One region of the Anaerostipes rhamnosivorans genome, then DNA from elsewhere that is predicted to be linked to it. Evidence: riboswitches for the same ligand, from Rfam matches in the RefSeq annotation. Region 1 holds a riboswitch; the other holds the start of a gene.
The links. Region 1 has a riboswitch for ZMP and ZTP ahead of AR1Y2_RS13065 (IMP cyclohydrolase). Riboswitches for the same ligand answer to the same signal wherever they lie in the genome.

Region 2: it holds a riboswitch for ZMP and ZTP, as region 1 does, so the genes downstream of both, pflA (pyruvate formate-lyase-activating protein) here and AR1Y2_RS13065 (IMP cyclohydrolase) in region 1, are expected to answer to the same signal.

Annotation. Positions count from the first base shown of each region.
Region 1 is NZ_CP040058.1:2,632,101-2,638,049, reverse strand. Features, by position in the region: gene AR1Y2_RS13080 (GH25 family lysozyme) at 1-784, shown strand, start outside; gene AR1Y2_RS13075 (GH25 family lysozyme) at 943-2,331, shown strand; gene AR1Y2_RS13070 (methylglyoxal synthase) at 2,413-2,772, shown strand; ZMP/ZTP riboswitch at 2,861-2,940, shown strand; gene AR1Y2_RS13065 (IMP cyclohydrolase) at 3,104-3,817, shown strand; gene AR1Y2_RS13060 (phosphoribosylaminoimidazolecarboxamide formyltransferase) at 3,827-5,005, shown strand; gene AR1Y2_RS13055 (MerR family transcriptional regulator) at 5,047-5,781, opposite strand.
Region 2 is NZ_CP040058.1:3,310,582-3,316,530, forward strand. Features, by position in the region: gene AR1Y2_RS16385 (class I SAM-dependent methyltransferase) at 1-433, shown strand, start outside; gene bioD (dethiobiotin synthase) at 476-1,138, opposite strand; gene AR1Y2_RS16395 (biotin transporter BioY) at 1,135-1,701, opposite strand; gene spoIIR (stage II sporulation protein R) at 2,492-3,094, opposite strand; ZMP/ZTP riboswitch at 3,262-3,346, shown strand; gene pflA (pyruvate formate-lyase-activating protein) at 3,468-4,193, shown strand; gene pflB (formate C-acetyltransferase) at 4,187-5,949, shown strand, end outside.

The sequences.
Region 1 (5,949 bases):
CTTCATAAAAACATTGAACAATGCAGGCTATAAAAATGTAGGCGTCTATGCCAATAAATATTGGTTTTCCTCACTTTTAACAAGCAGTGTGTTTGATAAAAATCCTAGATGGGTGGCACAGTATAATTACCGCTGTGATTATAAAGGAGATTATCACATGTGGCAAAGTACCTCTACCGGTACGGTCAGTGGTATTGGTACAAATGTAGATTTAAACTTTAAGATTGGATCCTGGAACGTAAACGCTTATCATACAGCAGCGGTTTCTTCTGTGAAGTTGAATAAGACAAGTCTGGGTCTCAAAAATGGATCTTCCTATACACTGAAAAAGTCCATTTCACCGTCCAATGCAGGAAATAAAAATGTGACATGGAGCAGCTCGAATAAGAAAGTTGCAGTGGTTTCTTCTAGCGGAAAGGTTACTGCCAAAGGAGTTGGAAAAGCAACCATTACAGCGAAGTCATCTAACGGAAAGAAGGCAGCGTGCAAAGTCACTGTCCGGCCTAAGACCAATAAAATTAAAAAGCTCAAGAAATTCGGAAAGAAAAGCATCAAGATTACATGGTCAAAAGTGAGCGGGACGACAAAATACCAAATCTATATGTCTAAAAAGAAATCTTCTGGTTTTAAACGGATTAAGACTGCTTCCTCAAAATCCGCCAGCTATACAAAAAAGAGCCTGAAAAGAGGCAGGCGTTATTATTTCAAAGTCCGTTCATACAAAACGGTAGGGAAAACAAAGTATTACAGCAGTTTTAGTTCTGTCAAATCATTAAAACGTTAAAATAAGGAAGAATACAATGCAATAGAGAAAGAAGATCCTATAGGGGATCTTTTTTCTGTTTCATGAATGAATTCATGTGAGATATAATAGATATAGCCATTCCATTATCCATATGGTATAATAATCCTACAAATGTAAGATTATTGAAAGGAGAAGACATGGCAAATCTTAAGATAAAGGTATGTAATAGGTTTTTTGCCGTTTTCATGGCAGTGGGGATGGGGCTGGCGCCTGCCGCTCAGACAGTGTATGGCAGCCAGCAGAATGTACAGCAGGAAAAGAAAGAAAGCGGGAAAGAAGACAGCTGGCGTTATAAGGATGGAAAGCCCATTTACTCAACTGAGGGGCAGATGGCTAGCAGATCTGCCAGGGGTTACAGCAATGCCTGGAATAAAGTCAACGGGATGTTTGTAAATGATCTTGGCAGCCCGATTCCAGGTGCATGGGCAAAAGGAATTGATGTCAGCCACCATCAGAAAAAGATTGACTGGGAGAAAGTGAAGGCATCCGGTATTGACTTTGTTATTCTCCGGTGTGGCTATGGGATGAATCAACCAGAGCAAGATGATGATCAATGGCTTCGAAACGTATCGGAATGTGAACGGCTGAATATACCATATGGAGTTTATCTCTATTCCTATGCAGACACAGTAGAAAAAGCAAAAAGCGAAGCTGACCATGTGATCCGATTGATACAGGACAGGAAACTTTCCTATCCTATTTATTACGATCTGGAAGAAAACGATATATATAAACTTTCAAACTCCAAAGTGGCACAGATAGCAGGCGCTTTTGCAGACAGATTAAAGGCAAACGGCTATACGAATGTCGGAATCTATGCTAATAAAGAATGGTTTGAGAAGAAACTGACAGATAAGTTATTCCAAAAGTACCCCAGATGGATTGCACAGTACAATAGTGTCTGTAGTTATTCTGGAAGTTACATTATGTGGCAGAGCACCGACAAAGGAAATGTTCCGGGAATCAACGGATATGTAGATCTGAATTTTTTGATCAAAAGCATTCCGGCAAAGAGCTTTAAACTGAGTAAGAAGTCGCTGTCGCTGAAAAGGGGTTCCTCTTATACGCTGAAAAGTTACACAGAGCCAAAAAACGCATTTCCAACCGTCAGGTGGTCCAGCTCCAATTCATCGGTGGCGTCCATCAGTTCTGCAGGTAAAGTGACAGCAAAAAAAGTCGGCACAGCAGTGATTACGGGAACAAGTGGAAGTGGCAAAAAAGTATCCTGTAAAATCACAGTGATTCCAAAATCCAATAAGATCAAAAAACTAAAAAAGAGCGGGTCAAAGGGGATCAAAATAACATGGTCAAAGGTCTCTGGTGTGACAAAGTACCAGATTTATATGTCCAAGAAAAAATCATCTGGGTATAAGCGGATCGCGACAGTGTCAGTGAAAAAATCATCTTATACAAAAGGTAAATTAACAAAGAAAAAGCGGTATTATTTTAAGGTCAGATCCTATCAGACAGTCAGGAAAAAGAAAATATATAGTCAGTTTTCTTCTGTAAAGTCTCTGAAACGCTGATCTAAAGATATTCCTCTTGAAAAAATAGCGCCTATAGTGTAGATTGGCTTTACAGTCAATAAACATCAGGAGGATAAAATTATGATAATTGCATTGATTGCACATGATAAGAAAAAAGATGAGATGGTGGAATTTGCAAAAAAGAATAAAGAGACTTTAGCAAAGTATAACTTAGTTGCAACTGGTACTACCGGAAAAAGAGTGGAGGAAGCCACCGGCCTTCCTGTAAAGCGATATCTGTCAGGACCTTATGGCGGTGACCAGCAGTTAGGCGGCAGGATTGCAGAAGGAAAGATTGGACTGGTTGTGTTCTTCCGGGACCCATTGACAGCGCAGCCTCATGAGCCGGATGTTTCAGCGCTGCTTCGTGTCTGTGATGTACACAACGTACCGGCAGTTACAAATACTGCTGCCGCAGAACTGATGATACAGATGTTTTAGTTTTAGATGAAGATTATCCGCGGATTACAGGCTTTACGGTTTCTGAAAATTAACTTGAAAAATGGCGGATCATAGTGTATATTTATTTTGAAAGCTGTGCGACTGGCGGATAGTGGAGAAACCACGGGGAGCACGGTAGTAGACATGTCGGCCGCCTGGGCAACTTTTATTTAGTATGCCCAGGCGGCTGTTTTATTCTATAGGATAGTTTTCCCTATGGAATAAAACAGCCCTGCGGGCGTTATGAACACAAATGCGTGAGGAATCATTTGACTACGTCAAATCGCATTTGGTACGCAAAGTAAACAAGCCAAAAGGAGGATGTAAGACAATGAAGATGTTGTCATTGGAAGACGAGTTAAAAGGGAATTCATATCCTGGCAGAGGGATTGTGATTGGAAAATCACCCAACGGAACTTATGCAGTAACTGCATACTTTATCATGGGAAGAAGTGAGAACAGCAGAAACCGTGTGTTTATTGAGGACGGAAAAGGAATCCGAACCCAGGCATTTGATCCATCCAAGTTGAGCGACCCAAGTCTTATCATCTATGCCCCGGTGAAGGTGCTTGGGAATAAGACGATTGTGACTAACGGAGATCAGACAGATACGATCTATGAGCTTATGGATAAACAGCAGACGTTTGAACAGGCACTTCGCACAAGAGAGTTTGAGCCGGATGCTCCGAATTATACTCCGCGTATTTCAGGTATCATGCACGTGGAAAATGGAACTTACAATTATGCCATGTCCATTTTAAAAAGCAATAACGGCAATCCGAATGCATGCAACCGCTATACATTTGCTTACGAAAATCCAGTAAACGGGGAAGGCCATTTCATCCATACCTATATGCAGGATGGGGATCCGCTCCCAAGCTTTGAAGGAGAACCGAAGTTAGTTGGTGTGGAGGATGACATCGAGACATTTACAGGCCGTATTTGGGACAGCCTGAATGAGGATAATAAAGTGTCACTGTTTGTAAGGTATATCAATATCGAAACAGGAGAATATGAAACAAGGATCGTGAACAAGAATCAATAGGAGGAAACCATGAAGGAATTAGAATTAAAATACGGATGCAATCCAAACCAGAAACCGTCAAGGATCTACATGGAAGATGGAGAACTGCCGATCAAAGTGTTAAGTGGAAAGCCAGGATACATTAATTTCCTTGATGCATTAAATGGCTGGCAGCTGGTGAAGGAACTGAAGAAAGCAACCGGACTTCCGGCAGCGGCTTCCTTTAAACATGTCTCACCGGCAGGTGCGGCAGTAGGACTTCCCATGTCAGATGTAGAAAAGAAAATCTATTGGGTGGATGATATGGATATGGAATTTACCCCTCCCGCCAATGCTTACGCCAGGGCAAGAGGAGCAGACAGGATGTCTTCTTTCGGAGATTTTATTTCACTTTCTGATGTGTGTGACGCAGCCACAGCAAAGATTATCAAAAGAGAAGTTTCCGACGGAGTGATCGCTCCAGGATATGAGCCGGAAGCGCTTGAGATCTTAAACGAAAAGAAAAAAGGGAACTACAATGTGATCGAGATTGATCCGGATTATGTGCCTGCTCCGATCGAACGCAAAGAAGTGTTTGGCATCACTTTTGAACAGGGAAGGAATGAGCTGAACATCGACAAAGATTTCTTTAACGATATTGTCACAGAAAATAAGGAAATTCCTGACTCCGCAAAAATCGACCTGGCCATTGCCATGATCACATTGAAGTATACACAGTCTAACTCTGTCTGCTATGCAAAGGATGGACAGGCCATCGGTATCGGTGCCGGACAGCAGTCCAGGATCCATTGTACACGCCTGGCAGGACAGAAGGCGGATAACTGGTATCTGCGCCAGGCACCGAAAGTTATGGGACTGCAGTTCGTTGACGGTATCCGCAGAGCGGACCGTGACAATGCCATTGATTTGTATATCGGAGATGATTATATGGATGTTCTGGCTGACGGAGAGTGGGAAAACATCTTTAAAGTGAAGCCAGAAGTATTTACGAGAGAAGAAAAACGAGAATGGCTTTCGCAGCTGACAGGAGTCGCTCTTGGATCTGATGCGTTTTTCCCATTTGGGGATAACATTGAGAGGGCTCACAAGAGTGGTGTCTCTTATGTGGCTGAGCCGGGCGGTTCTATCCGTGATGACCATGTTATTGAAACATGCAACAAATACAATATGGCTATGTGTTTTACAGGAATCCGTTTATTCCATCACTAAATCATAAAGGGAGAGAAATCATTATGATTTCTCTCCCTTGCCTATGAATGGGACTGGCAGTAAATGCGGATCGCGTCTGAAACAAACTGGGCAGTGCCCTGTCCTCCAGCGCGGTCAATGGACTCCTTCATCCTGTCATCACCGGTGTACATAGTACCGAGAGAGGCGAGGATATCGTCGGTACAAGTATAATACTGGTCTGTGATCGACTGCTTTAAGGCTTCAACTTGCTTTTTTACAGTTTCAGATGCCGGATCTTCGGCTTTCAGACGGCCGAATTCCACAAAGTTTGCCATAAACTTTGTATTCATGAACTTTAGGTCCTCCTCTGTATAGTCCTGGGTCTTTTGTTCGTATTCCTGGAAAGCTTCTGTTTGGCCCCAACTCTTTTTTGCCTCGGCTTTATAGTTTTCCAGTGTCTGTTTGTCAAATGCCTGATAATTCAATGGCTCCACTCCTAACTTCTGTATTCCAAGAGCAAAATCAATCAGATGTTCCAGACGATCCTTTTTCAGCATTAATAGTTCAATCTGCTGGTCCAGCGCTTTTTGCCGGTCAAAGTCCGGACGGTCTAAAATCTGTCTGATGTCTTTTAGAGAGAACTCAAGCTCACGGAACAGTAAAATATGCTGAAGACGTTCTAACGCCTGAGCTCCATACAGACGGTAGCCAGCCTCTGAGATTCGGTCAGGACATAAGAGTCCGATCTCGTCATAATAGTGGAGGGTGCGCACACTGACACCGGTTAATCTGCTTACTTCTCTTACTGTTTTCATCTTGGTCTCCTCCTGGTAAGATAAGAATAGCCCATAACGCCACGTGAGAGTCAAGAGTTTTTCTCCATTATCTCCAGTCGGCTCTGGAAAGGCCTCCTTCCGACAATGGGGAAAAACTTATACCCACAGGGCACACCGCATTTTATACCCTTCGGGTGGGCGTGCTCC
Region 2 (5,949 bases), 680 kb from region 1:
CGAGGGGTACGGAGTGGATGTTTCTGAGGAGATGATCCGCAGAGCCAGCGCCGACTTCCCGGATCTGCATTTCCAGGTGGCAAGCAGCGATGATCTGGATTTTGAAGACAACACGTTCCGTATCATCACCGTGTGCAGTGCATTCCACCATTTCCCCAACCAGGCGGAATTCATCCAGAAAGCTGCCAGACTGCTGACCCCGGGAGGACGTCTCTATATCGGTGTCGTGGCCTTCCCCGAGCTCATAAGGATTTCCGGGAACATTGCGGACAAGGTACTTCCGTCCTGTAAGGTCAAACGGCCATCTACCCATGAGATCCTGGGTATGTTTAAAGCTGCCGGACTCACAAAGTTCCGGGTACATAAACTAAAAAAACTGCTCATGATCTCGGCAAAAAAGCCGGAATCCGAGGCTTTGCCTTCTGAGGCATAACTTATGAAATTCCCTCATTTGATTTGAGGGAATTTTTTGTTTTCACAAAAAGCAGCTGACATCTATTTCCTCTGCGTCATCAGCCACACCGGTCACTTTTATACCTGTCAAACGCTCAATCTGATACCGGTTGTCCTCATGGATCAGATCTCCTCTTTTAAAATGATTCATCACGATTCCGCAGATCTCAAAACCTTTCATCGCCGCATATTCTGCCGTGGTCACGGCTGCCTGGATGGCACCCAGTCCGGAAGGCGCCACGATCAACAGCTGAAACCCTGTCAGAGTTGCCACATCGGTGAGCATCATCATCTCATCATCATCTGCCCTCAGCGGACAGACAATTCCGCCACAGCCTTCAGCCACCACATAGTCAAACCTCTTCTGAATCTCCAAAAAACTCTGTGAGACCACATCTTTCTCAATCGGCCTTCCGCTCATTTTAGCCGCCAGATGTGGGGAGACCGATGGTTCATAGACGTATGCCACATACTGGTCCGGCGGACCAGAAAGCCCCGATTTCCTGCACACATAATCCGCGTCCCCCGGCACCAGCCTGTCTTCTGACCAGACAGCTCCGCTTAAGGCCGGTTTGAAGTACCCAGCGTCGATCCCCTGCCTGCGCAGAGTTTTTACGAGCAAGGCAGAAATATATGTCTTTCCTATATCTGTGCCAGTCGCCGTCACAAAAATACCGTTTTTCATACTCTATGGCCCTCCCCTAACAGGTCTGTGCCCAGGTATGCTTTTACCCTTTCTGCAAATGCAGAGGCGGCCACACACAGCAATGCATCTCCCGGCAGATCCAGGGGAAATGCAGACAGTATCACAGCAGCAAATGGTGTTTTCTGCCCTAAATATGTATTCAAAATCATATACTTATAACTGAATCCGATCAAGTAGGTAACAGCCATCCCTGCGAAAGCAGCAGGCAAATATGCTCTGAGTCCCTCCCTCCTTTGCCTGCCGCAAAGAATTCCCGTGATCCAGGCCCCGGCAATAAATCCAATGAGATATCCAAAGCTTGGCCGCAGCATATACTGTATGCCTCCTCCCGCCGCAAAAACAGGAACCCCGGCAAGTCCCACAAGGACATAAATTCCCATAGAAATACTCCCGTACCTTGGGCCGAGAAGCATCCCTGCAAGCAGTACAAATAAAAATTGAAGAGTAAAATAGTCCATAAACGGCACCGGGATCTGAATGAATGCTCCAGCCGCAGTCAGGGCAGCAAACATACCGCACAACACAATCCATCGGGTTTCCATAGTTTTTCTCAAAACGATTTCCCCTTTCCTTTCGTTAAACTCATTTCGTAACCCGCTTATTGTATCATTTCGCCTTTCTATTGTAAACTATTTTTGATTATTTGGTTTACAATACATCTCGCAAATCCGCTACATCAGCATGACCTGAAAGATCAAGAGCATGGTGATCCCCAGTGAGATCAATAAGATGGATCTGTAAAAGTCTTTCATTTCCTTTGTTTTTTCTTTGTTCCATTTATTTCTCATCTGTACTCTCTCCTTACATCTATCTTGATAAATTAGACGCCTGAAAAAACGAAAAAGTTGCATTTCATTTCTCTATTTGTATTTATGGTTCCCGGATGAAACGAAAAAAAAGAAGGTATTTTACGGAATACACCCGTAAAATTCCCTCTTCTTAATTGATATGTATCCTCGGCAGTTATCTCAATAATAACCGGAAAGCCACCAGCATTACGATCCCTGCGGTTATCAGCAGCAAAGACTTATAGAAATACTTCACTTCCCAAACTTCGTGTCTCCTTGAACTCTTCCTCACCCATACCATCTCCTTCTCTTTTCCTCTTCCTTTGAAGAGACAGGCAGCGGTCCGTATCGCCGCCCACATCCAGTAAGATTGTTAAAACATTGGTCAAAGTTTCCGTTCACATAGGTCAGTCGTATGTTGGAAATATCTTGTATTGTTATAAAAAATTAAAACTTTTGTAACTTTATTATACCAACTCTTACAAGAAATTTCAACTATTGGATTAGTTAATTTTTGTGAGAATATTTAGTAAATATTACCTTATCACTCCAGCCACTGCAAAAACCATGGCAGCTTCTTTTTTTTCTTCTCCAGCTTCTTCACTCCTTTTTCCCCCACCTGTTGCTCCAGTTTTTTTCTGGTCTTTTTGTCTTTGGCTGCCTCACTCTCCTTTGTAATGCAGAGATCCGGAAACATCACGCACCACCAGTTATGGCCTGCAGCATCTCCAAGATCGATTCTCAGCGCATCGTAAGTACCTTTTGGAAAAACATAGCTTCCGTAATCTTTTTGGGGGAATTCTTCTCTGGTCATATACACTTTCACCGGGAGCTCCCTTCCGTTTTTCTTTAATGTAGTCTTAGCCACTTTTGCAATTTCCTGTTTCTTGCTGGCCAATACTTTCTCGGCTTCTTCCTTTGTCTTTGCATGTTCCATATACGGCTTTAAATACTTTACGACCTGATCCCGGACCAGCAGCTTTTCAGCCTGGTCTTTTTTGCTGTCGCTGTTTGCGCGGATATGGAATCGCACAACTTTCTGCTTTATATTTTCATTCACTCTGTCATCTTTTCCTTTTGACCATACAGCGCCGAGGATCACGGCAGCGGCCAGGAACAGCATCCAGATCTTTGATTTTTTCTTCATACTATGAACATGCCCGGATTTTCTAAATTTTAAACATGAAAACTTTTATCAGATACCCAGTGGACAAGTAGGAAATGCCGCGTTACGATGGAGCTGGCTAAAAATTTAACACACCAAATTTCAAATCCGGGGTTGACATCCTGGTGTCAGGTATAGTATTTTAAAGTCATAAGTCATATGACTGACGGACAAGTGGAGTTTACCACAGGAAGTATGACAACGAATTTTTAGCCGACCGTCTGGGCACTTTGCCTGGACGTGCGGCTTTTTTTATTCCATTAGGAAAGTTCTGCGAACCTCCCTATGAAATAAAAAAGCCCTGCAGGCAGTATGCACACCAGGCAGCCAATCAACATTTTTACAGGAGGTTCCTATGATTGTTGGACACATCCATTCCATGGAATCCATGGGATTAGTCGATGGCCCCGGCATCCGCACCGTGATCTTTTTTCAGGGCTGTGCCCTCCGGTGTAAGTTCTGTCACAACCCAGACACCTGGGAATTTACAGGTGGTGAAGAACTGACCCCGGAAGCGCTGGTCAAAAAGATCTCCCGCTTCAAACCGTACTTTAAGCAGAACGGCGGAGTAACCTTTTCGGGTGGAGAGCCGCTGATGCAGCCGGAGTTTTTACTGGAAACATTAAAACTCTGCAAACAGGAAGAAATTCATACATGCATTGACACCGCCGGCGTTGGACAGGGAAATTACGACGAGATTCTTTCTTACACAGATCTTGTACTTCTGGATCTCAAAGAAATAACAAAACCGGCATACGAGTCTATGACCGGAAGGCCTATGGACCGTTTTGATGAATTTTTAGAGGCATTAAAACGAAACGGCACAAAGATCTGGATCCGGCATGTAGTGGTTCCGGGGCTTACGGACAGCGAAGAACACATGAGGGAATTAAAAGCATACATAGACCGAATACCCAACGTGGAAAAGGTAGAACTGCTTCCCTATCATTTGCTCGGCATCAATAAATATGAGGTGATGAATCTTTCTTATCCTCTCTCAAATGTTCCGGCAATGGACAAGGAACAAACCAGACACTTTCAGGAAACCTATTTTAATCAATATGGAGGAAAACAATGTTAAACCAATGGAACGGCTTTAAAGAAGGAAAATGGACTAAGGAAACGAACGTAAGGGATTTTATCCAGAAAAACTATACATTGTACGAAGGTGATGACACCTTCCTGGCAGGTGTTACCGATAGAACTCAAAAAGTGTGGAACAAATGCGAAGAACTGCTCTCAGAGGAGACAAAAAAAGGCGGCGTTTTAGATGTGGAAACTGACATTATTTCCGGCATTACAAACTTTGCCCCTGGATACATCGACAAAGAAAATGAAGTCATTGTCGGTCTCCAGACAGATGCGCCCCTGAAACGTATCGTCAACTTATACGGCGGAAAAAGGATGGCCCATTCTTCCCTGGAACAGTATGGATATAAGCTGAATCCAGAAATTGACCGCCACTTCAATGAATACCGCAAAACACATAATGAAGGTGTGTTTGATGCATATCCGCAGCGCACAAGACTTGCAAGGACTGCAGGACTTTTAACTGGTCTTCCGGATGCATACGGACGCGGACGTGTCATCGGCGACTACCGCCGTGTCGCTCTTTACGGAATTGATTATCTTGTGGAAGAAAAGAAACGTGACCTGGATGCCCTGGACGGACCGATGAGTGAAGAACGTATCCGCGCAAGAGAAGAAGTATCCGAACAGATCCGCGCTTTAGGGGATATCAAAGAAATGGCTGCGTCCTACGGAGTTGACATCTCCAAGCCTGCATCTAACGCGAAAGAAGCAGTACAGGCCTTGTACATGGCTTATCTCGCCGGTGTAAAGGAAAACAACGGAGCTGCCACATCCCTCGGACGTACCTCTACCTTCCTTGATATTTACATCCAGCGTGACCTTGAAAGCGGAGTTCTGACCGAAAAAGAAGCACAGGAACTGATTGACCAGTTTATTATCAAGCTGCGTCTTGTGAGACATTTAAGAACGCCGGAATATGATGAGCTGTTCGGCGGTGATCCTACCTGGATCACAGAGTCTATCGGCGGCATCGGCATTAACAGCAAACCATTGGTAACTAAGACTTCTTTCCGTTACCTCCACACTCTGTACAACCTGGGAACCGCACCGGAGCCAAACCTGACCGTACTCTGGTCTGAGAAGCTTCCAGCAAACTTCAAGAAGTTCTGCTCCAAGGTTTCCATTGATACAGATTCCATTCAGTACGAAAACGACGACGTTATGCGCCCGATCTACGGAGACGATTACGCTATCGCCTGCTGTGTATCTGCAATGAAGGTCGGAAAACAGACCCAGCTGTTTGGTGCTCGCTGCAACCTTGCCAAATCTCTGTTATACGCTATCAACGGCGGTATCGACGAGAAGAAAGGCATTGAAGTTATCCCTGGAATTGAACCGATCACTGATGACGTACTGGATTATGACAAGGTTTGGACAAACTATAAAAAGGTTCTGGCCTATGTGGCAGAATTGTATGTAGATACTGTCAACATCATTCATTACATGCACGATAAATACGCTTACGAGGCAAGCCAGTTTGCACTGCACGATACAAACCTGGAACGTATCGCTGCATACGGCGTTGCGGGGCTTTCCATCGCAGCGGATTCTTTATCAGCGATCAAATATGCTACTGTGAAGCCAGTACGAAATGAAAACGGCGTGGCTGTGGACTTTGAGACCGAAGGAGAATTCCCAAAATACGGAAACGATGATGACCGGGCAGATGATCTGGCTGTAAATACTGTGACTTTATTCTCTGAGGAATTAAAGAAACACCCAATCTATAGAAATGCGATCCATAC